3 regions of the Photobacterium kasasachensis genome follow, and region 2 is predicted to be linked to each of the others. Evidence: predicted binding sites of a transcription regulator. Region 2 holds the regulator's gene; each other region holds the start of a gene.
The links. Region 2 encodes PurR, which represses purine synthesis genes. Its sites were predicted from a motif close to TNANGNAAACGTTTNCNTNA; they were not measured.

Region 1 (7,290 bases), on a different contig from region 2:
GGGATGTCCAGAAGTATGATCGGCATTTGCTGCTGCAGCAGTTCGGCAAATTTGGTCAGTCTCTGTGGTCACGGGCGCACGGGATCGATAATCGTGAAATTGTGGTTGAGCGAGAACGCAAGTCGGTAGGTGTCGAACGGACCTTCTCGAAGAATATCATCAGCTATGAGCAGTGCTGGCAGGTTGTCGAGGCGCTGTATCCCGAGCTGGAAAAACGTCTCAGGAAGGTGCGGCCGGAACTCAATATTGCCAAACAGGGGATTAAGGTCAAGTTTGCCGACTTTCAGCAGACAACAGTGGAGCACAGCCAGCCCAAGCTGGATAAGGCCCAGTTTGTCGGCCTGCTCAACGAAGCGTTGACCCGCCAGAAGGATAGGGAGATCAGGCTGGTAGGGCTTAGTGTCGGGCTCGAACAAGGGCTCAGGGCACAGCAGCTCTCCTTCGAGGGGTTTTAGTGATAAAAAAGCGAGCCTCTATTGCTAGAGACTCGCCTTTTATTAAACGGATTTCGTAATTACTTAACAGGAATCGCCTTCAGGATAGCAACCATCTGCTCCCAGAACAGACCTACTGTTTCAATGTTCACTTTCTCGTCTGGCGAGTGAGGGAACTTGATGGTTGGGCCGAAAGAGATCATATCCATGTTCGGGTACGGTTCTTTGAACAGACCGCACTCAAGGCCGGCGTGGATCACCATGATATTCGGTGTTCTGCCGTAGATGTTCTTGTACGTCTCGCGGAACAGGTGCATGACTTCAGAGTCTGCATCTGGCTTCCAGCCCGGGTAGGCGCCAGAGAACTCGCACTGTGCACCGGCCAGCTCGGCAACAGCCTTAAGCATGCCTTCCACATTGCTGCGGCCAGAGTCGATCAGTGAGCGGATCAGGCAAAGAATAGTGATTTTGTCTGCGTCGGTGGTAATAACACCAACGTTTAGCGAGGTCTCAACCACTCCTTCGATGTCATCACTCATGCGAAGTACACCGTTCGGGCAGGCATTCAGTACCGCATAGAAACGCTTCTGCGCTGTTTCAGTCAGTACGTCAGCAGGCAGTTCTGCAGGCTCTACAAACAGGTTGATGTCGGTTTCGACTTTGCCCAGTTCAGCACTCAGAATTGACTGGTAGTGGGTGAATAGCTCGTTTAGCTTGTCAACGTTGGCTGCCGGTAGTGTTGCCAGGGCAAAGGCTTCACGTGGGATTGCATTACGCAGGCTACCGCCGGTCAGGCTAGTCAGACGCAGGCCTAGCTCTTCAGCGTGGGCAAACAGGAAGCGACCCAGCAGCTTGTTGGCATTGCCACGGCCGGTGTGAATGTCACAGCCAGAGTGACCGCCTTTCAGGCCTTTGATTACCAGTTTAACTGCTGCATGTTCAGCCGGTACTGTCTCACGCTCAATATCCAGCGTGATTGAACCGTCGACGCCGCCAGCACAGCCCATGTACACTTCACCCTCTTGCTCAGAGTCAGTGTTCAATAGGATGTCGCCTTCCAGCCAACCTTCTTCCAGGCCGAATGCACCTGTCATACCGGCTTCTTCATCGATAGTCAGCAGGACTTCCAACGGACCGTGCTCAACATCTTTTGCAGCCAGCACAGCCAGACATGCGGCCATACCCATGCCGTTGTCAGCACCTAGGGTCGTGCCCTTGGCTGTAACCCATTCGCCGTCAATGTAAGGCAGAATCGGATCTTCTGTGAATTCGTGCTCAGTGTCTTCATTTTTCTGCGGCACCATATCAATGTGGGCTTGCAGAACAACACCTTTACGGTCTTCCATGCCCGGAGTAGCAGGCTTTTTGATAAAGACGTTACCGACCGCATCACGACGTACAGCTAGCCCTTCACCTTCGGCAAATTTGATGATGTGCTGAGCGAGTAGCTCTTCATGCTTTGAAGGATGGGGAATTGAACAGATTTGATCGAAGAATTGCCACACAGGTTGCGGTGACAGTTGACTGATTTCAGACACAGCAGTCTCCCTTATAAACTATTGGGCTTGAGCGATTCACTAGCTGAATATTAGCCAGTGAGCTATTTTATCTAGCAGAATAAACTATCGCGATTGCTTCAAGGATACCACTGTGTCTGAAACGTGGACAGTTAAATCTTAAATTGCGAAATATGGGCGTTAAGATTGTGACCGCTCGCAAGAAGTTGCTCACTGGCGGCTGATATTTGCTCTCCTTGCTGAACGGTTTTTTGGCTGTGTTCCGTCAGTTGGGCAAGGTTGCTATTGATCGCTTCGGCCGCCTGGGTTTGCTGGCTGCTGGCGTCGGCAATATGCTGGTTGAGCTCACGGATAGTGGTGATTTGCTCGCCGATGGTGGTCAGCGTCCGGGCAACGTCATCGGCATGCCTGGCAGTACTGGCAGATTGCTCTCGGGTTTGCACCAGGGCTTCACTGACCTCTATGGCCCGGGCCTGAAGGCTATCAATGATTTCTTCGATTTCGTTGGTGCTGGCCTGGGTGCGGGTCGCCAGGGTACGTACCTCGTCGGCAACCACGGCAAAGCCACGGCCCTGTTCGCCTGCGCGGGCAGCTTCGATAGCAGCATTGAGCGCCAGCAGGTTAGTCTGGTCGGCAATGCCCCGGATCACGTCGAGCACCGAGCCGATGGTTTGCGAGTCTCTGGCCAGTGCCTGGGCACTGGTATCGGTATTATCGAGCAGGTTGAGCAGAGCATGCATCTCAGCAGACGAGTTTGAGACAACAGAAATACTGGTTTCGCTCTGCTGGTGGGCATCCATGGCGGCCTCTGCGGCCTGGCGGGCCGACTGCGATACCTGCTGGTTACTGGTATGAAGCTGAAGCATGGCGGCGGTCACGCTGTCGACGCCTTTATGCGACTCTGTTGCGCTGTTGACTGTGTGGGTTGCGACGGCATTGAGTTGGGTAGAAGTAGAGCTGATTTGTTCGCTGACAGGGGAGATGTCCTTCAGCATAATGCTGATCCTGCCGGCGAAGGTGTTGTAGGCTCGGGCAAGGCGGCTAAGCTCGTCATTACCATGGCTGGGAAGGCGGAGTGTCAGGTCGCCATCGCCTTCGGCAATATCCTGCATGGCCGAGAGAGTCTCTTCACAGGGAGCGGTGATGGAGCGGCCAATCGACCATGCCATCACAAACATGATGGATAACGAGCCCAGCAGGATCAGCCCGAGCTGTTTCATTTCGGCATAGAACTGGGCCTGGACGTCGTCGACATAGATGCCCGAGCCGATAACCCATCCCCATGGCTGGAATCCTTTGACATAGGAAATTTTCTCTACCGGGACTTCTGAACCAGGTTTTTCCCAGTAATAGTCAACAAAACCGGCATCCTGTTGCTTGACCACAGCGACCATGTTCAAAAACAGCGGGTTACCGTGCGGGTCTTTAAAACCTGAGAGGTTCTTGCCGTCCAATGCGGGCTTGAAGGGGTGCATGACCATGTTAGGTGTCATGTCGTTGATCCAGAAATAGTCTTTTTCTTCATACCGGAGAGAGGCGATTGCCTGCTTGGCTTGCTGTTGGGCATCGGCACGACTTAACACGCCTTGTTGTTCCTGTTGGTAATAATAGTGAAACAGACTGTGGGCAGACTCGACGAGGTGGCGGGTTTTAAGGCGTTTCTGCTCCAGCATGCTTGACTGGTAATTGGAAGCGAAAAGAAGCAGAGGGATGAGGGACAGTACCGTGATGGTGATCCCCAGTAGATAAAGTCGCCGGCTGATAGATAATGCTCTTAGCTTATGTATGATGCCCATAACCTGTCCCTGTTTTATTGTCGTTATTATTTCCCCAGAACCCTTAGGGTATTTTGCGGTGGCATAACAAATCAAGAACTCGGCCGTAACACTTTAGTCGCGAATTGCTAAAATTGTGCAGTTCGATTCTGTAATAAAATTACAGAAAAAAGAGGTGTCACGCACATAAAATAAAAAAGTGTGACGAAGTTAAAGAAAATGCTTGTAAGTTTATTACGCGAGGGGTATAGTTTATCCATCTTCTGGTGAAGACGAGATAACACAGTAAACCGCTCTAGGATGAGCCCGAGGTATCGCCTCCAAGGAACTGAGATTAAGTAAAGCCCTGATGGCTGAGCACTAAACGTTTTATGTGTTTTGATAACTTAATATTTAAGGTGATAAAGATGAAAGCATTCGATTCAATTGCAAACTTTTGGAATAACCGTTCTGTGTTCACTGGTAACTTCCAGTACCCGAGCTCTTTCGGCTATTAATTTATGATGTTGTGTCTGAGCCCTAATGGTTCAGGCATGGTGTCCCGAGCAAGTATTGTTCACCCCCCTTTATTGAGAATTTGGAATATCCGCTTTTCGGCTATTCAAGACATTCTTCCGCCACTCCTTATTGGAGTGGCGTTTTTTTATCTATCAAATCCCTTATCTTTTGCCGTCAAACCTTGCAGTTTTTAATGTTATAGCGGTGTATTCGATTACATTGCATCTTAGGTAATAAATTCATCATTATCTTGATGCATATTATCGTTTGCGTGCCAGTGAAAAAATTGAAACGGTTAAAAGATCAACATGATACAATAATGTTAAACCAATGAATCATAATGATTTTTGTGTTTTAAGGTGTCGGATGGGTTGTTTTTTTATTCGGTTAGACCCGTGTGCTACTGATAGTTGCGTTATTTTCTGGAAATTGCTTGCCAAGCAACATATAATCGCCCCCCAAAAATAGACCACGCAAACGTTTTCTATTTTAACTTTAACCTAGCGCATATTATCTCCAAGGAACCGAGAGCAATGCTTGAGAAACTATTCAAACTGACAGAGCACGGTACGGATGTTCGCACCGAACTGTTGGCGGGTCTGACGACCTTCCTGACAATGGCTTACATTATTTTTGTAAACCCGACAATGCTGGCCACCACGGGGATGGACCAGGGGGCTGTCTTTGTTGCTACTTGTCTGGCTGCAATGGTCGGCTGTTTCATTATGGGCTTTGTCGCCAACTATCCGGTTGCTCAGGCTCCGGGAATGGGCTTGAATGCATTCTTTACCTATGGCGTAGTTCTTGGCATGGGGCACACGTGGCAGGTTGCACTGGCGGCGGTATTCCTGTCGGGCTTGTGCTTTATTGCCCTGAGTGTGCTGCGTGTACGTGAGTGGATCATCAATGCGATCCCAATGTCTTTGCGGACCGGTATCTCGGCGGGTATAGGTTTGTTCCTGGCGTTCATTGCACTACAGAGCTCGGGCATTGTGGTCGACAACCCGGCGACGCTGGTTCATGTCGGCGATCTGACAAGCTTCCCGGCTGTAATGGCTTCTCTGGGCTTTTTCCTGACCATTGCGCTTGTACACCGTGGTTATAAAGCTGCCGTATTGATTGCCATTCTTTCGGTAACGGCCCTGGGCGTGCTGTTTGGTGATATTAGCTATGGCGGCGTTGTATCGGCTCCACCGAGCATTGCACCGACCTTTATGCAGATGGATTTTAGCGGTGCACTGGAAGTTGGCCTGATTTCTGTCGTGTTTGCATTCCTGTTTGTCGATCTGTTCGATACCGCAGGTACCTTGGTAGGCGTGGCGACCAAAGCAGAGCTGATGGACAAAGACGGCAAGCTGCCGCGCCTGAACCGCGCGTTGCTGGCCGACAGTACGGCGACATCAGTGGGCGCGGTATTGGGTACCTCAAATACGACATCGTTTGTCGAGAGCGTGTCAGGGGTGGCTGTTGGTGGCCGTACCGGGTTGACCGCAGTGACAGTCGGTGTATTGTTCTTCCTGGCGTTGTTCTTCTCGCCATTGGCAGGTATGGTTCCAGCCTATGCGACTGCCGGTGCGTTGTTCTATGTAGCCATTCTGATGATGTCAGGTTTGGTAAGCGTAGATTGGCGTGACTTAACAGAAGCGGCACCTGTGGTTGTCGTTTGCCTGTTAATGCCGTTAACATACTCCATCGCTGAAGGTATCGGCCTTGGCTTTATCACTTATGCTGCTGTTAAGGTTATGAGTGGCAAGGGAAGAGATGTAAATATTAGCGTATGGGTTATTGCTGCCCTGTTTCTTGCTAAAATTATCTTCTTATAACAGTTTATAAATATATCCAGCGACAATATCGCTGATTCAGAGGTTCATCGGATATGAGTAATAAGTTCATCATCACCTGGGACAACATGCAAATGTACACTCGTCAGCTGGCAGAAAAACTGCTTCCGGCTGATCAGTGGAAAGGTATCATTGCTGTTAGCCGCGGTGGTTTGGTTCCTTCAGCGATTTTGGCTCGTGAGCTTGGCATCCGTCACGTTGATACGGTATGTATCTCGAGCTACGACCACGATCACCAGCGTGAAATGAAAGTGTTGAAGCAGGCCGAAGGTGATGGTGAGGGTTTCATTGTCGTTGATGATCTGGTTGATACTGGCGGCACTGCCGAGATGATTCGTGCCATGTACCCGAAGGCAAAATTTGTCACTGTTTGTGCCAAGCCTGCCGGTAAGCACCTGGTTGATGACTATGTGGTGGATATTGCTCAGGACACATGGATTGAGCAGCCATGGGACATGGCCGTTACATTTGTAGACCCGATTGCCAAACAATAGTTGCCGGTCGATGAATGACTAAAAGGAGCCGCGAAGGCTCCTTTTTTGTTTGCGAATCGCAACCGTGGGCACTCAACTCAGCCCTGATGGAAAGACGGTTAACGCATGGCTCTTATGTCAGAAAGAGACTCGCCGTTGGGCTTGTTGCGATAGAAATTATTGTAGTTGATAAGATCGATCATATCGTGACCGGTCAACTTACACTTTCTGTCGAGTTTAGTTTGGTAGGAGCCTGGGATTTGCTCGCCTGAGCCATCGAGGCAGACGGCTATTTTGGCATTGACGGCACCGGATGCTGCACCAGGATTACCGCCTAAAGACCCGCCGTTACCACCACCGTTTGAAGCAAGTACTGAGCTAGAAAGAAGTAACAGACTTATACCGAGTATTTTTTTCATACATCAATCACCGTATAAAATACTAACAGTATTATCAGCATAGCTCAGGATAGAAAATCAGCCGGAGATCTGGCAAAAAGTGACGTTTCAACCTTCTTTATTCTCATTGTTGCGTCAAAGTAAGCGAATTAATTCAATGTTGCATTCATGATTTTTTCATCCGAGCCAAACACTTGCAGGTAAATGGTTGGAGGAGGTTTTGCCATCTTTTTGTTTTTTTGCGCACACTGCAATTGACTGTTGGGTGGTATACTTTGGGTATAAATGTCATTGCGTATGCCGATGATTGCTTCCCGGTGGCGGCGTTTTCTCCTGAGGAAAGGAGCGCCAAAT
Region 2 (7,290 bases):
TCGCGCCAAGGATTTTATCCTTTCCTTTCGGCGTAATCACTTTAATAAAGCCATGATCTTCCCCATCTGTGATGGCACGGTCAAGATCGTCTATCCCATAAGTAACGACTTCATAATCAATACCTTGGGCTTCAGCCTCTTTTTCGTTTATTCCTACTCGGGCAACTTCCGGAGAGGTGTAGGTGGCCGCCGGCAAGACAGAGTAGTCCGCCTTGAATTTTTTGAACTGGCCGAACAGCCCGTTGACTGCGGCATACCATGCCTGGTGCGCTGCAGCATGGGTGAGCTGGAACGGACCGGCAACATCACCGACAGCATAGATGTTCGGGTATTCAGTTTGTAAGTACTCGTTTACCTGTACAGTACCACGCTCCGTTGTGGTAATGCCGAGTTCTTCAAGCCCGAACCCCTGAACATTGGCGATACGGCCGAGTGCCAGCATGACGGCATCGAACTCGACAACAACTTGCTTTTCATTGTTGAAATCAAGGTATGCCCGCTGAACTAGGCTTCCGTCTTCTCCGGTAACAGATTCAAAACGCATGGCCCGGTGGCCCAGCTTGATATCTACGCCGTCGTTATGCAGGCTCAGCCTGACAAGCTCAGCAGCATCGCTGTCCTCGCGGATCAAGAGCTGTTCAGCCATTTCAACCAAGGTAACGTTACTGCCCAAACGGCTGAAGCTCTGCGCAAGCTCACAGCCAATCGGTCCGCCACCGAGTACCAGCAGGCGCTTCGGTTGCGCCTTAAGCGACCAGATTGAGTCAGAGGTCAGATAGTTGACTGCATCAAGCCCAGGAATATTCGGCACCAGTGGGCGTGCGCCGGTAGCGATAACAATATTCCTTGTCGTAATACGTTCACCGTTAACTTCCACTTCCCACGGTGACAGGATCCTGGCATCGCCTTCAATGCAGTTGACGCCGAGCTTGGAGTAGCGCTCTACCGAATCATGGGGCTCAATTTTGGCAATAACGTTATGTACCCGTGCCATCACTTTTTCGAAGTCGACTTCGGGTTTAGCGGTCGAAATACCGAACTCGTTAGCTCGGGAGATTTCGGCCATGGTATGGGCGGCACGGATGATCGCTTTAGAAGGCACACAGCCGGTATTCAGGCAATCGCCTCCCATCTTATGTCGTTCGATAAGTGTCACTTTGGCCTTTACCGCCGCTGCAATATAGGAGCTGACCAACCCGCCAGCACCCGCACCGATAACGACCATATTTTGATCGAATTTCGAAGGACGTTGCCAGTTGGCATAGACACGGCGCTGGTTGATCAGGTTGATAACGAATTTGGCCACTAATGGGAAGATCCCGAGCAGCGCCAGCGAAATAAGTACTGGTGCTGAAATGATGCCGCTGAGCGAGTCGATTTCACCAAGCTGGGTACCTGCATTGATGTAAACCATGGTACCTGCCAGCATCCCGACCTGACTGACGAGATAGAACATACGGGTGCTGATCGGGGTTAGGCCCATTAGCAGGTTGACCACGAAAAACGGGAACACGGGGATCAGGCGCAGAGTAAAGAGGTAAATAGGACCGTCTTTGGCAATCCCGGCGTTAATTGGCGCCAGGCGGTGACCAAACTTGCTCTGAACCCAGTCGCGTAAAATGAAGCGGCTGAAAAGGAAAGCCAGTGTTGCGCCTATCGTACTGGCAAAGGAAACCAGCAGCAGGCTCCACCAGAATCCAAATAGAGCCGCGCCGAGCAGCGTCATAATAGCTGCCCCAGGTAGCGACAGGGCTGTAACAATAACGTACAGGACAAAATAGACCGCGCTTGATAGTAGCGGCTGCTGGGCAATGGTGTCTTGCAGTGCAATTTGCTGGGCCTTCGCTTGTTCAAGCGTAAAGTATTGTCCCAGATCGAGGGCAAACCATAGGCCAATAAGGCTGGCTAATGCTGCCAGTAACAGTAGTTTTTTTCTATCCATGACTTTACCTTTTATCGTCGTCCGAAGGAGAGGCAATTGGCTGTTCTGCCGGTTGTTGGATCTCGTTTGGCTGAATCGGTAGCGAACAGAATCCTTGTTTCGGTACATCAAGGGCCGTGTTAAATTTTGCAGACAGGTTCTGGAATGAAATCAAGGCGGTGAGTTCGACAATGGCATCATCGTCATACCATTGTTTCAGTTGTGCGATCATTTCTTCATCGACACGTTGGCCTGTGATGGTAATGGCTTCAACATAGGCGAGCACGGCACGCTCCTGTGGTTCGAAAAGATCACTAACCTGCCAGTTGGCGAGTGCTTTGATTTTTTCGACAGAGTCGCAACGTTCGGCTAGCTTCATGCCATTGGCATCAACGCAAAATTCGCAGTCATTGAGTTGCGATACACGCACGCAGACCAAAGAACGCGTAACTGGCGTAACAGGTGATGATTTTCGGTCCAGGTAGCCAAAAAAGCCAGCCACAAGCCAGAATAGAGTAGGGCGGCGTCCCCAAAGCAGAGCGGGGTTTAGTACATTACCGTAGTGGCGTTTCTGTAGCCAAAGCAATGGCTTGATAAGTAAAGAATAGTGTTGTTTGGCTGGAATACGCACATGAGCCCCTTAATAATGCCTGTCTGGTTATAACTTTATGCTACAACGAGTATATCAATCTGGTAGATGCAATGATCAAACAAAATACGAGATTGGTATGAGACAGAGACCGAATAAAGGGCAAATTAATTTCAAAAAACTAGGAAAAAATCTTTAATTTCGATTAGTTGAGTGAAATGTAAACGGTTTGGCTCTTTTGTTGTTTGGCCATACTCGGCACTTCAGGCTGTTGTAACAATATATAGCCGGATGCGATAAGCGGCATGACAGCCAAGGCCATTGTTTTGCCGATATGGTAGTTGCGATACCAGTATTTTCTGGAGCGTATTTTCAGCAATATGCCCCAAAGCAGCAATATGACATTAAAGCCAATCGTCAGCGACAGGGTGTCATCAAGTGCGTCTATTGGTGCCAGTTGTCGGGTAACCATAAACAAGGCAGCAGCGGGTGGAAATAAGCTAATGATCACCAAGGCACGCATAAGCTTGGGCCACTTGCAAAACTTGTCTTTGAACATCTGGTCTGCTTGTCCAGGAAAAGGCTTGGAACAGTGCATGACAACCTCCTGCTAGAATGACAGCCCAATTCTACTAATGACAATATTGATGAAAAGGATATTGATGCTTTTATGAACAGCTTTGTGAGAGGTATCAATATTTGACGTTATATGACAAAAAATTGTCATTAGGGGGAGCAAAAAAGTGGTAATAAAATAATTATGCATAAGTGGCTATGCGTATATTTTTATTTCTATTAGTTGGATATGCTGAAAATAGCAAATAAAAAAAGAGGTGCTTAGCACCTCTTTTTATAAATATCTATTAGGTTGTTTACGGTAATTCAGAAAGAAGTTCTGAACGACGCTGCTTAGTAATTACCGACCAATGCTGGCCGCTAACTGCACCCTCAAGGGCCCATAGCAACTCGATATTTACCGACTCTTGATGGGTTTGCTGCAATGCTTTATAGGCATTGAGCGCACCGGCTTCAAAGAGCTCTTCAACTGTCGTAATACCGGCCTTTTTCAGCATACGTTCGTTAGCTAAACGTAGGTTCGGTAAATCTTTTATACGACTAGGACCTGATTTGCTTTTGGTTTCTTTATCCTGTTTAGCGGCAGTAAAGGAACGCTTTGCTTGGCAAAGAATTTTTCCAGGTTCATCCCACCATTCCTGCGGAATAGCGTAATGCTTGGTCACAACAGGGAACCCGCGTTTTTTATAAACGTAAGGAGTTAAACCTGCCTGCTTAAATTCTTCTTCATTGTCGGCATTAGCTCGGAGGTGCAACTTATCGTTTACCACAAGTGCAAACATGGTTTCACCCGCGAATATACCAAAACCGCCAAACATCGAGCGAGATTTTACATTCTCGAAACAATTGAATAATCGTAGTGATTCTTTAAGTACTGGTTTGTCCATGCTTCTTCTCGGTGAAAAATATCTTGAGTCACCTAACAACAGAGCGAGGATTTCAGATTAGCAAATTTCACAAAAAAGTTATGTCAGGAAAATGTCAGGATTCATGACATCACTTATTGCTAGATCCATCGGCAACCCCGCTACCATAAGCAACTTAGTTATTGATAAACTAACCACTTTTAGGCCGGAAGCTTTGCGTCCCATCCTTTCGGATGGTTTGCCTTGTTCGTGACTTTTTAAGAATATCTCAGATAATATTTTTGAACTTGCTCCCATTCTGAAAAGTGTGATCTTGCTTCAAGTAATAGATCCCGGTTATGGGATGAGAGCAGCATAAATGCCTTAAAATATTTACAGCAAAAAAAGAGTTAATGACAAAAAAAAACCGATATCAGATATCGGTTTTTTTGAAGGGGCGGGAGATGCCATTTACGCGTTCAGGTCTTTTACTGATTTGCGTACAACAAGCTCCGGTGCCATCTCAAAGATACGTCGTTCGTGCTCTTTATCTTTAACGCGTTCCATCAGGATTTCAATCGCTGTTTTACCCAATCGACGCTTAGGCTGGTGGATTGTGGTAAGAGGTGGCGAGAAATAAGGAGCCAGATCGATGTTGTCGTAACCGATGATAGAGATATCATCAGGAACCCGTATACCCGCCTGCTCAAAGGTACTGATCAGCGCCATTGCCATAATATCATTGAAGCAGAAAATCGCTGTTGGGCGATCTTCCATGGCAATGAATTTGTTAGCGGCAATAACAGCAGATTCACACTCGAAGTCACCTTCAAGTAGCCAGTTTTCATTGACATCAAGCTTGGCTTCGTCCATTGCTTTATAGAAGCCCTTCAGACGCTCACGACATGTTGATTTATCCGGGTGGCCAGACAAGCAGCCAATGTGGGTATGACCGTGTTCAATGAAGTATTTTGTCGCAACATAACCACCGAGCTCGGCGTTGTCCTGGATTTTGTCTGTGTGCGGGCTTTCCGGACCCCAATCCATGATCACCATAGGCAGATCTTTCTTGCGCTCAAGTAGTTCGAGGAGTTTTTCGTCAAGATCAGAGCACATGACCAGCAGGCCATCAACACGCTTTTCTGCCAGCATGCGCAGGTAATCGCGTTGTTTTTCAAGGTTGCCTTCGGTATTACATAAGATCAGCGTATAGCCTTCACCATAGCAATACTCTTCCACACCATGTACAACCTCGGCAAAGAAAGGGTTAGTCGATTTGGTAACCAGCATACCGATAGTACGGGTAGTATTGCACTTGAGGCTTCGTGCAACAGCACTTGGTGCGTAATTTAATTCATCTACAGCCGCTAATACTTTTTTCTGTGTTGCTTCCGCAACAAAGCGTGTTTTGTTGATCACGTGAGATACTGTTGTCGTTGATACACCAGCCATACGTGCAACATCTTTAATCGTTGCCATATTTATTCTTCTAATAATTTAAGATCAGAGGTCAGAACCGACCGTTTCATAATCACTTGTAATCAATAGTACCAAACAGAGTAATTATCTGACTGCATTAGATAATTAGTCTGTTTGGTACAGCGTCTAAAACGCCAAAAAGCCGCTTCATTCACGAGCGGCTTTGTTCTCTTGCCTTACGGGGCGTTTCATTGTGTAATCGCTTGCGTTCACATTCTACTGAGTGTAGCGCACAGTGCAACGTTTCTGTATCCCAACCTTGAAATTCTTGATAGATATCAACAAACTCAATGCGATTTTACACCAATTAGATGCATATCCGATTCAGATAGCTTCCGAGTAGACTGTAGCTATACCAGAAGATATGACTACCGGATAATTATCTGTCGGATGTGCTGTGATGTGCACAGGCCAGCTGTAAACTCTGCTGATCGTTTCACTGGTTAGGGCTTGCCAGGGGGAGCCATCTGCCTGGATTCTCCCCTCATTGATGATGACCAGGCGATCAGCATACTGCGCAGCCAAATTGAGATCGTGGATAACAACAATAACTGCGGCTCCGGTGCGAGCCAACTCACGAGCTACCTGAAGTGTTCGGTGCTGATGGGCAAGATCAAGCGCCGAGGTGGGTTCGTCGAGCATTAGTATACATTGTTTACCCGCCTGACTGAGCTGGGTGAGTACACGTGCAAAATGTACCCGTTGCTTTTCCCCCCCTGAAAGGGTGGGGTAGAGCCGATCTTTTAGCGAGAGCACATCGACAACCTGCATCTTCTCCCGGGCAATTTGCTGGGTTTCAGCATTCGGGATTTGAAGGGGGATGCAGCCGAGCTCCACTACTTCTTGTGCAGTAAAAGCGAAAGTTAAATTACTGTGTTGTGGTAGGACACCCAGATGCTTGGCAAGATGTTCTGGTTTAAATTCAGCCCGCGGCTTGTCGAAGAATTCGATGTCTCCCCCTGCATCAACTTCGCCGCACAGGACTTTGAGTAGCGTACTCTTGCCCGCGCCATTTGGGCCCAATAGCGCCGTCAGCTCACCACTGGCAATTGTGATGTTGAAGTCATCCAGTAATGTTTTTCCGCCTAGGGACAGGTGCAAGCCCTTGGCTTCGATAGCAGCTTGAGGGTTATTCGGTGAAACCTTCATGACATTTTCCCCTTTTGTCTGATAAGGAGGAGAATAAAGAATGGTGCGCCGAGAATCGCGGAGATGATCCCGACAGGTAATTCAGCCGGAGTGGCGACAACTCTTGCCAGCATATCAGCAATAAGCAGGATCAGGGCACCGAGTAGCGCCGATAGCGGCAGCAGGGTTTTGTGGTTTGGCCCAGTAAGCATTCTGCAAAGGTGCGGAATGATGAGGCCGATAAATCCGATGACGCCGGTTAACGAGACGGTGACACCGACGCCGGCGGCACAGAGCAAAATAAGCAGCCGCTTTAGCCTCTGTACATTCACGCCCATATGCCTGGCTTCGCCTTCCCCTAACAGAAAGGCGTTTAGCGCATTGGCATGGCGGTCAAAAGCCAGAAGCAATACAGCAAGCGTGACAAAGGCGAGGGTAATGCCCGGCCAGGTGGCACCAGCCAGCGAGCCCATCGACCACAGTGATAAGTCACGGAGCGCCTGATCGTCGGCAAAGTAATTCATAAGTCCAAGCCCGGCTCCGGATAACGCACCAATAGCGACACCTGCCAACAGCATAATTGTCACAGAGGTGCCGCTTTTATCGGTACCAAGCCGATAAACCAGATAGGTACTGGCTGCGCCGCCAATAAAGGCGAACACCGGCACGGTTCCCATGGTGAGTAGCAGCGGAAATGATGTCGCTAGAGGTGCAAAGATAACAATGGCAAGTGCTGCGCCAAGGCTTGCCCC
Region 3 (7,290 bases), on a different contig from region 2:
CAGGCCGGTGCAGCCAAGCCCGATCCGCGTATCTTTCAGGCGGCGCTTAAGTTTGCCGACAAGAGTGCCGATGAATGCTGGTATATCGGCAATCACCCGTTGAATGATGCACAGGCGGCTCAGGAAGTGGGCATGAAAACAGTCTGGCTTAATCGCCGCGGGCTGAGGGAAAATGTCCATACCCGCGTAGTGCGTTCTATGGCCGGATTTGTGGATCTGGTCAAAATACAACACTGACAAAGTTGACAGTTACTGAACTTTTCGGGCAAGGAATGTCTAAAAAAACAGTAGTCAAAATAATACTCAAGTGCCTGGAAAGCAGTTGTTCGGGTTGAGCTAAACATCAATACCACATAAACTATGCGGCTATTGTGAACAGGTGGCTCCTGGTACTACAACATCATGGAAGAGAGAAGGGAATGGAAGACCCTAAAAGCAATGGAAGAGTAAGTGCCGCCCAGGGGCTGGCTGCACTCGTGATTATCTGTTTGCTCCGCTACTTTGATACCTTTGCGGTTATCTTCAGTATCAAGCAAGTAGGCATAGTGCCAAGTATCATCGCTACGCTGGTGCTGCTCTCCGGCCTGTTCGCCATAGCGGGCTTGCTGCGTGGCTATAAGTGGGGCTTTATCCCGCTGTATTTCTTTATTCCGGCAGCCACGATGTTCTTCGGTATTAGCCTGATCCCCTATCTCCCCTTGCTGATAGAACCCGAATACCGTAGTTTGATGGTCATAGCAATAAATAGCAGTGTACTTGTCTATGCCGTTTTCCTGCTGCTCAGAATGATGGACTCCAATGTCATATTGCCCACTGAAAAGCATTGAATCGCATAACTACACATTGAGCTTACTGACTCAGATCTGTGATAATACCTCCAAGATTAATCAGGCAGTTGGTGCGAGCACCAGCGACCTCTGCTCAGCAAAGGACGATGAAAGATGAAAAAAATTGAAGCCGTTATTAAGCCGTTTAAGCTTGATGATGTTCGTGAAGCCCTGGCAGAAGTGGGCATCACAGGGATGACAGTATCGGAAGTGAAAGGTTTCGGCCGCCAGAAGGGTCACACCGAGCTATACCGCGGAGCAGAATACATGGTCGATTTCCTGCCGAAAGTGAAGCTGGAAATCGTAGTAGCAGACGACGTTGCCGAGCAATGCATTGATACCATCATCGAGACCGCGCAGACAGGTAAGATCGGTGACGGTAAAATCTTCATGTTCGATGTTGAGCGCGTGGTGCGTATCCGCACAGGCGAGGAAGACGAAGACGCCATCTAAAATCTCTTCGCACTAATGCAAATTACATTTTGAAAGAAAAAGGCTTGCCATTTGGCAAGCCTTTTTCGTTATCAGTCGACGGGTTAGTTGCAGCTGGTGAGTGCCTGACCGCTATAGCGTCCCGGCTTGTGGTTCATGGCAAGCACCAGGTTCAGCAGGACTGCACCGAGTACAGACAGGGCCAAAACTATTGGACTGACCAGGAAAAAAGACGCAACCAGGATGCAGGTATCAATGCCCATTTGCAGTTTGCCTGCTGACAGACCAAATTTTTCCTGTAAAAACAGCACCAGTACATTGAAGCCGCCAAGACTGGTCTGGTGACGAAACAGGATCAGCATGCCCAGTCCCATAAGCAGGCCGCCGATAGCGGCGCAATAGAGCGGTTCAAGTCGGCTGATCTCAAGGACATGATGAAGGTTATCGGTGATCACTGAGACTAGGCCACCAGAGATGATACTGGTGACAGCAAAGCTCTTACCCATTCGAAACCAGGCCATCAGATAAAATGGTGTATTCAATAGGAAATACAGCTGGCCGAAAGAAAGGTCGACAAACTGGCTAAGGAGGAGTGCCAGTCCTGTTGTGCCGCCTGTTAGTAAGTCAGCCTGCTGGAGAAAGAAAATACCTTGGGAAACGATGAACGTACCGGTCAGGATAGCAATAATGTTTTCTTTCAGTGAATGATGATAACCGCTCAAATGTACACTCCTTATATCAGAAGCGCGCAATAATAAGGGGGAAGCTGGGGAAAACGAAATTGTTGCCGAAAACAGTCAGAACATGGCTGTAAGAAATGTTTTACGCGATCGTAAAATATTAATTTTCATGTTTACTTGTAATATGATGCAATTAGCATGAATTGTAATGGTGATTGATTCATCAAGATGAAAACAATTCATGCAGCCATCGAAAATAAACATGCAGAATGACTAAGAAAAAGTGCCTTGAGGACTATCTGATTTAGATCAAATTCTGTAAGATGGCGAATTATATACAGGTGTAACGAAAACGTTTGCGTCTAGGCGGGGCCTAGGTTTGTGTTTTTCGAATTGCACCGAAGATTTATGATTACCACCAATTCACATAAGGATCTGAATTTTTCAGGTACTTCTGTCAATTTGTATGAGAACAATCTGAGTCAGGAGATACAGATGCTAAAACGCGACATGAATATTGCCGATTATGACGCAGAACTTTTTGCAGCCATTCAGGAAGAAACTGCGCGTCAGGAAGAGCACATCGAGTTAATTGCCTCTGAAAACTACACCAGCCCACGTGTAATGGAAGCGCAAGGTTCTCAGCTGACGAATAAATACGCCGAAGGTTATCCAGGCAAGCGTTATTATGGCGGTTGTGAGTATGTCGACAAAGCTGAGCAGCTCGCCATTGAGCGCGCCTGTCAGCTATTCGGCGCAGAATATGCGAACGTTCAGCCGCACTCTGGCTCACAGGCCAACAACGCGGTTTACATGGCACTGCTGAATGCCGGCGATACGGTATTGGGTATGAGCCTGGCACACGGCGGTCACCTGACTCACGGCTCTCCGGTAAACTTCTCGGGCAAGCTATACAACATTATTCCTTACGGCATTGATGAAAGTGGTCAGATTGACTACGAAGAGATGGAAGCTCTTGCTCTGGAGCACAAGCCGAAGATGATCATTGGTGGCTTCTCTGCCTATTCTCAGGTTGTTGACTGGAAGCGCATGCGTGAAATTGCTGACAAAGTTGGCGCGTACTTCTTTGTTGATATGGCGCACGTTGCCGGCCTGATTGCTGCAGGTGTTTACCCTAACCCTGTTCCTCATGCTCACGTCGTCACTACTACAACGCACAAGACACTGGCTGGCCCTCGCGGTGGCCTGATCCTGTCAAGCGAAGGTGAAGAGCTTTACAAGAAGCTGAACTCAGCGGTATTCCCTGGTGGCCAGGGTGGTCCTCTGATGCACGTGATTGCCGCTAAAGCGGTTGCCTTCAAAGAAGCAATGGAACCTGAGTTCAAAGCCTATCAGGCACGTGTGGTTGAAAATGCCAAAGCGATGGTTGCCGAGTTTACCGAGCGTGGCTACAAGATCGTTTCAGGCGGTACCGAAAACCACTTGTTCCTGGTTGATCTGATTGATAAGGGCATTACAGGTAAAGAGGCCGATGCGGCACTGGGTGAAGCCAACATCACAGTGAACAAGAACAGTGTACCGAATGATCCTCGTAGCCCGTTTGTGACTTCGGGTATCCGTCTGGGTACACCTGCGATCACCCGTCGTGGTTTCTCGGCAGATGAAGCTAAACAGCTTGCTGGCTGGATCTGTGATGTTCTGGACAACATTGACAAGCCAGAAGTGATTGAAGCGACCAAGGCGAAGGTACTGGAGATTTGTAAGCGTCTACCTGTTTACGCTTAATAGCGCCTCACCTCTTTGCTATTTAGTCCAATACCAGCATCGGAAGTGCTCATTTATACTTATAAACTGCGCGCTTCCTTTTTGCTCTTGAACGAAATAGTGTCGAGCTGAAGTACTATATGATTAAGTGGCAGATACGAAATGTAGTTTGAAGCTAGCACTTTGAATCTGATAAAACGGCACCTGCTTAAGGTGCCGTTTTGCTTTGGTAAGCCAGAATAATAAGAAAAACCATTCTTATATTCTCAATAACCGATTGAAATGAGTTACACTGAGTCGACGAATTTTAGGAGGCAAGATGCATTGTCCTTTTTGTGGTGCAAATGACACCAAAGTAATCGATTCCCGTCTGGTTGCAGACGGCCATCAAGTCCGTCGTCGCCGTCAGTGTCTGGCTTGTAATGAGCGCTACACGACGTTTGAAACCGCTGAGTTAGTCATGCCTCGGGTGATTAAGACCAACGGTAACCGTGACCCGTTCAACGAAGAAAAGCTTCGTGGCGGGATCCAGCGTGCGCTGGAAAAACGACCAGTGAGTGCTGATGACATCGAACGTGCCATCAACACTATTAAGTCTCGTCTTCGTGCGACGGGCGAGCGTGAAGTACCGTCAGAGATGATAGGAAACTTGGTAATGGAAGCGCTGAAGGAACTGGATAAGGTTGCCTATATCCGGTTTGCCTCTGTGTACCGTAGTTTTGAAGATATTCGTGAATTTGGCGAAGAAATCGCCAAGTTAGAGAAGTAAGCGGTGTTAGCGGCAGTTACCTGCCGGCTAACGCCTTCAAATGAATGCAAAGCCAGATGTTCTCACCCATAGATCATGCCATGATGCTGCGTGCCATTGAGTTGGCAAAACGTGGTCGTTTTACAACTGCTCCGAACCCCAACGTTGGTTGTGTGATTGCCCACGGCGATAGTATTGTCGGGGAAGGTTACCATTACCAGGCTGGTCAGCCGCATGCCGAAGTGTTTGCGCTGCGTGCCGCGGGCGATAAGGCCCGGGGAGCCACCGCTTATGTCACGCTAGAGCCTTGTTCTCACTATGGACGCACACCGCCTTGTGCCGAAGCGCTTGTTAAGGCCAAGGTATCACGGGTTGTGTGCGCGATGGTTGATCCCAATCCGCAAGTAGCTGGGCGCGGTATCGAGATGCTGCAGGTGGCCGGAATCGAAGTTCAGACTGGTCTGCTTGAAGCAGATGCCCAGGCGCTTAACCCCGGTTTTATCAAGCGGATGAAAACCGGAATGCCGTATGTGCAACTGAAGCTGGCCTCGAGCCTTGATGGCCGTACTGCGCTGTCTAATGGCCAGAGCAAGTGGATCACAGGGGCTGCGGCCCGTGCGGACGTACAGCGCTTTCGTGCCAGGGCCGGTGCGATTCTTTCAACCAGTGCGACCGTATTGGCCGATGACCCTTCGCTGAATATTCGTTGGGACGAGCTGGGTGAGGCGGTACAGCAAGAGTATCCGCAGTCGGCCGTTCGCCAGCCGTGTCGGGTCGTGATTGATAGTCAGAATCGGGTGACACCGGACCATAAGCTTGTACATTTGCCAGGGCGGACTATTTTGGCCCGCCGTGAACAGGGTGACGAAGCATGGCCGGAGTCAGTTGAGCAGTTACTGGTACCGGCAACCGAAGCCGGAGGTCCGCTCGATTTGCCAGCGCTGATGAAGGCACTGTCTGAGCAGGATATCAATCACATCTGGGTTGAGGCCGGTGCCGGACTGGCCGGTGCGCTGCTCTCGGCGGATCTGGTTGATGAGCTAATTATTTACCAGGCACCTAAACTGATGGGAAGCGACAGCCGCGGGCTGGTTGATCTGCAGGGGCTGACGGCAATGTCTCAGGTGCCTGAGCTGGCGATCAGCGATGTTCGGATGGTCGGGCCGGATATCCGGATCACTGCCCGAGTCAAACACGTTTAACGAGCAATTCAAGGAATTTTAATTCATGTTTACTGGCATTATCGAAGCTGTAGGTACGATTACGGCCCTGACGCCGAAAGGTGCGGATATTTCTGTCACGGTCGATGCCGGCAAGCTCGATCTATCCGATGTTAAATTGGGTGACAGTATTGCAACCAACGGGGTATGCCTGACCGTCGTTGAGCTGACCGGTAGCGGTTATGTTGCCGATCTCTCTCTGGAAACTCTCCAGCGTACTGCTTTTGCCAACTACAAGGCCGGACAGAAGGCCAATCTGGAAAAAGCCATGTTGCCGACGACCCGTTTCGGTGGCCATATGGTTTCCGGACATGTTGACGATGTCGCTGAAATTATCGAGCGTACCCATACCGGTCGGGCGATAGAATTCTGGGTCAGGGCGCCTGAGCATCTGGCAAAATATATTTCGGAGAAAGGCTCGGTATCCGTCGATGGTATCAGCCTGACCGTCAACGCGATCCGTGGCAATGAGTTTAAGCTGACAATTGTGCCGCATACTGCGGCGGAAACGACAATGGAATCTTTTAAAGCGGGACGCAAAGTCAACCTGGAGGTTGATGTGATTGCCCGCTACCTAGAGCGTTTGATGCTAGGTGAGAAAGCCGCAGATAAAAAGTCGGAAGTTACCATGGACCTACTGGCAAAAACTGGGTTCTTAGGATAAAGCATTAGGATAAAGGTATTGTTATGGCGTTAAGCAGTGCAAAAGAAATAATCGAAGATATCCGCCTGGGTAAGATGGTTATCCTCATGGATGATGAAGATCGCGAGAATGAAGGCGATCTGATCATGGCATCAGAGAAAATCACGCCTGAAGCGGTGAACTTTATGGCGACCAACGGCCGGGGCCTGATTTGCCTGACCTTGACCCAGACGCGCTGCAAGCAGCTTAACCTGCCGCTGATGGTGCAGGATAATACCGAGCAGTTCAGTACCAATTTTACAGTATCGATTGAGGCGGCCGAGGGAGTGACTACCGGGATCTCTGCGGCAGACCGTGCCCGTACCGTTCAGGCGGCGGTGGCTGAAAATGCCACGGCGGCTGATATTGTCATGCCGGGACACATCTTCCCGCTAATGGCTCAGGAAGGCGGTGTGCTTGCACGCGCCGGCCATACCGAAGCCGGTTGTGATGTTGCCCGCCTGGCGGGTCTGGAGCCATCCAGCGTTATTGTCGAGATCCTCAATGAAGACGGCACTATGGCTCGTCGTCCTGACTTGGAAGTGTTCGCCGAAAAACACGGTCTGAAACTGGGTACCATTGCCGATCTTATCGAATACCGTAACAACAACGAAACGACGATTGAACGCGTGGCGGAATGCCGACTGCCGACAGAGTTTGGCGAGTTCGACATGATCACCTATCGCGATACGATCGACAATGAAGTTCATTATGCACTGCGCAAGGGTGATGTGGCACCCGAGTCATCGACATTGGTTCGTGTTCACCTGCAAGATACGTTCAAAGATATTCTTCACTCGGGCGCGTCGCAGTGGACCCTGCCAGCAGCCATGAAGCGTATTGCTGACGAGGGCGGTGTGCTGGTGGTACTGAGCAAGCACGAGCCGCAAGAAGCGGTGATCACCAAGCTAAAACATTTGGCAGCGCAGGAAGAAGGCAAACCGGTGGTGAAGCTGAATCCGAAAGATCAGTCTCG

Region 1: a site for PurR is predicted at 4,694-4,713, ahead of L4D19_RS12405 (NCS2 family permease). Genes of this name have one in related genera too.
Region 3: a site for PurR is predicted at 2,284-2,303, ahead of glyA (serine hydroxymethyltransferase). Genes of this name have one in related genera too.

Annotation. Positions count from the first base shown of each region.
Region 1 is NZ_JAKJSH010000008.1:126,970-134,259, forward strand. It holds gene dinB (DNA polymerase IV) at 1-455, shown strand, start outside; gene L4D19_RS12395 (aminoacyl-histidine dipeptidase) at 515-1,972, opposite strand; gene L4D19_RS12400 (methyl-accepting chemotaxis protein) at 2,104-3,747, opposite strand; gene vcdP (small protein VcdP) at 4,134-4,223, shown strand; gene L4D19_RS12405 (NCS2 family permease) at 4,758-6,047, shown strand; gene gpt (xanthine phosphoribosyltransferase) at 6,101-6,559, shown strand; gene L4D19_RS12415 (hypothetical protein) at 6,658-6,957, opposite strand; gene L4D19_RS12420 (hypothetical protein) at 7,086-7,290, opposite strand, start outside.
Region 2 is NZ_JAKJSH010000012.1:143,935-151,224, forward strand. It holds gene L4D19_RS17610 (dihydrolipoyl dehydrogenase family protein) at 1-1,942, opposite strand, end outside; gene L4D19_RS17615 (carboxymuconolactone decarboxylase family protein) at 1,947-2,552, opposite strand; gene L4D19_RS17620 (hypothetical protein) at 2,716-3,108, opposite strand; gene L4D19_RS17625 (TfoX/Sxy family DNA transformation protein) at 3,383-3,973, opposite strand; cyclic di-GMP riboswitch class I at 4,101-4,205, opposite strand; gene purR (HTH-type transcriptional repressor PurR) at 4,403-5,410, opposite strand; gene L4D19_RS17635 (heme ABC transporter ATP-binding protein) at 5,735-6,559, opposite strand; gene L4D19_RS17640 (FecCD family ABC transporter permease) at 6,556-7,290, opposite strand, start outside.
Region 3 is NZ_JAKJSH010000008.1:87,757-95,046, forward strand. It holds gene L4D19_RS12190 (HAD family hydrolase) at 1-237, shown strand, start outside; gene L4D19_RS12195 (hypothetical protein) at 420-827, shown strand; gene glnB (nitrogen regulatory protein P-II) at 942-1,280, shown strand; gene L4D19_RS12205 (YitT family protein) at 1,364-1,981, opposite strand; gene glyA (serine hydroxymethyltransferase) at 2,435-3,685, shown strand; gene nrdR (transcriptional regulator NrdR) at 3,984-4,433, shown strand; gene ribD (bifunctional diaminohydroxyphosphoribosylaminopyrimidine deaminase/5-amino-6-(5-phosphoribosylamino)uracil reductase RibD) at 4,490-5,614, shown strand; gene L4D19_RS12225 (riboflavin synthase) at 5,640-6,296, shown strand; gene ribBA (bifunctional 3,4-dihydroxy-2-butanone-4-phosphate synthase/GTP cyclohydrolase II) at 6,320-7,290, shown strand, end outside.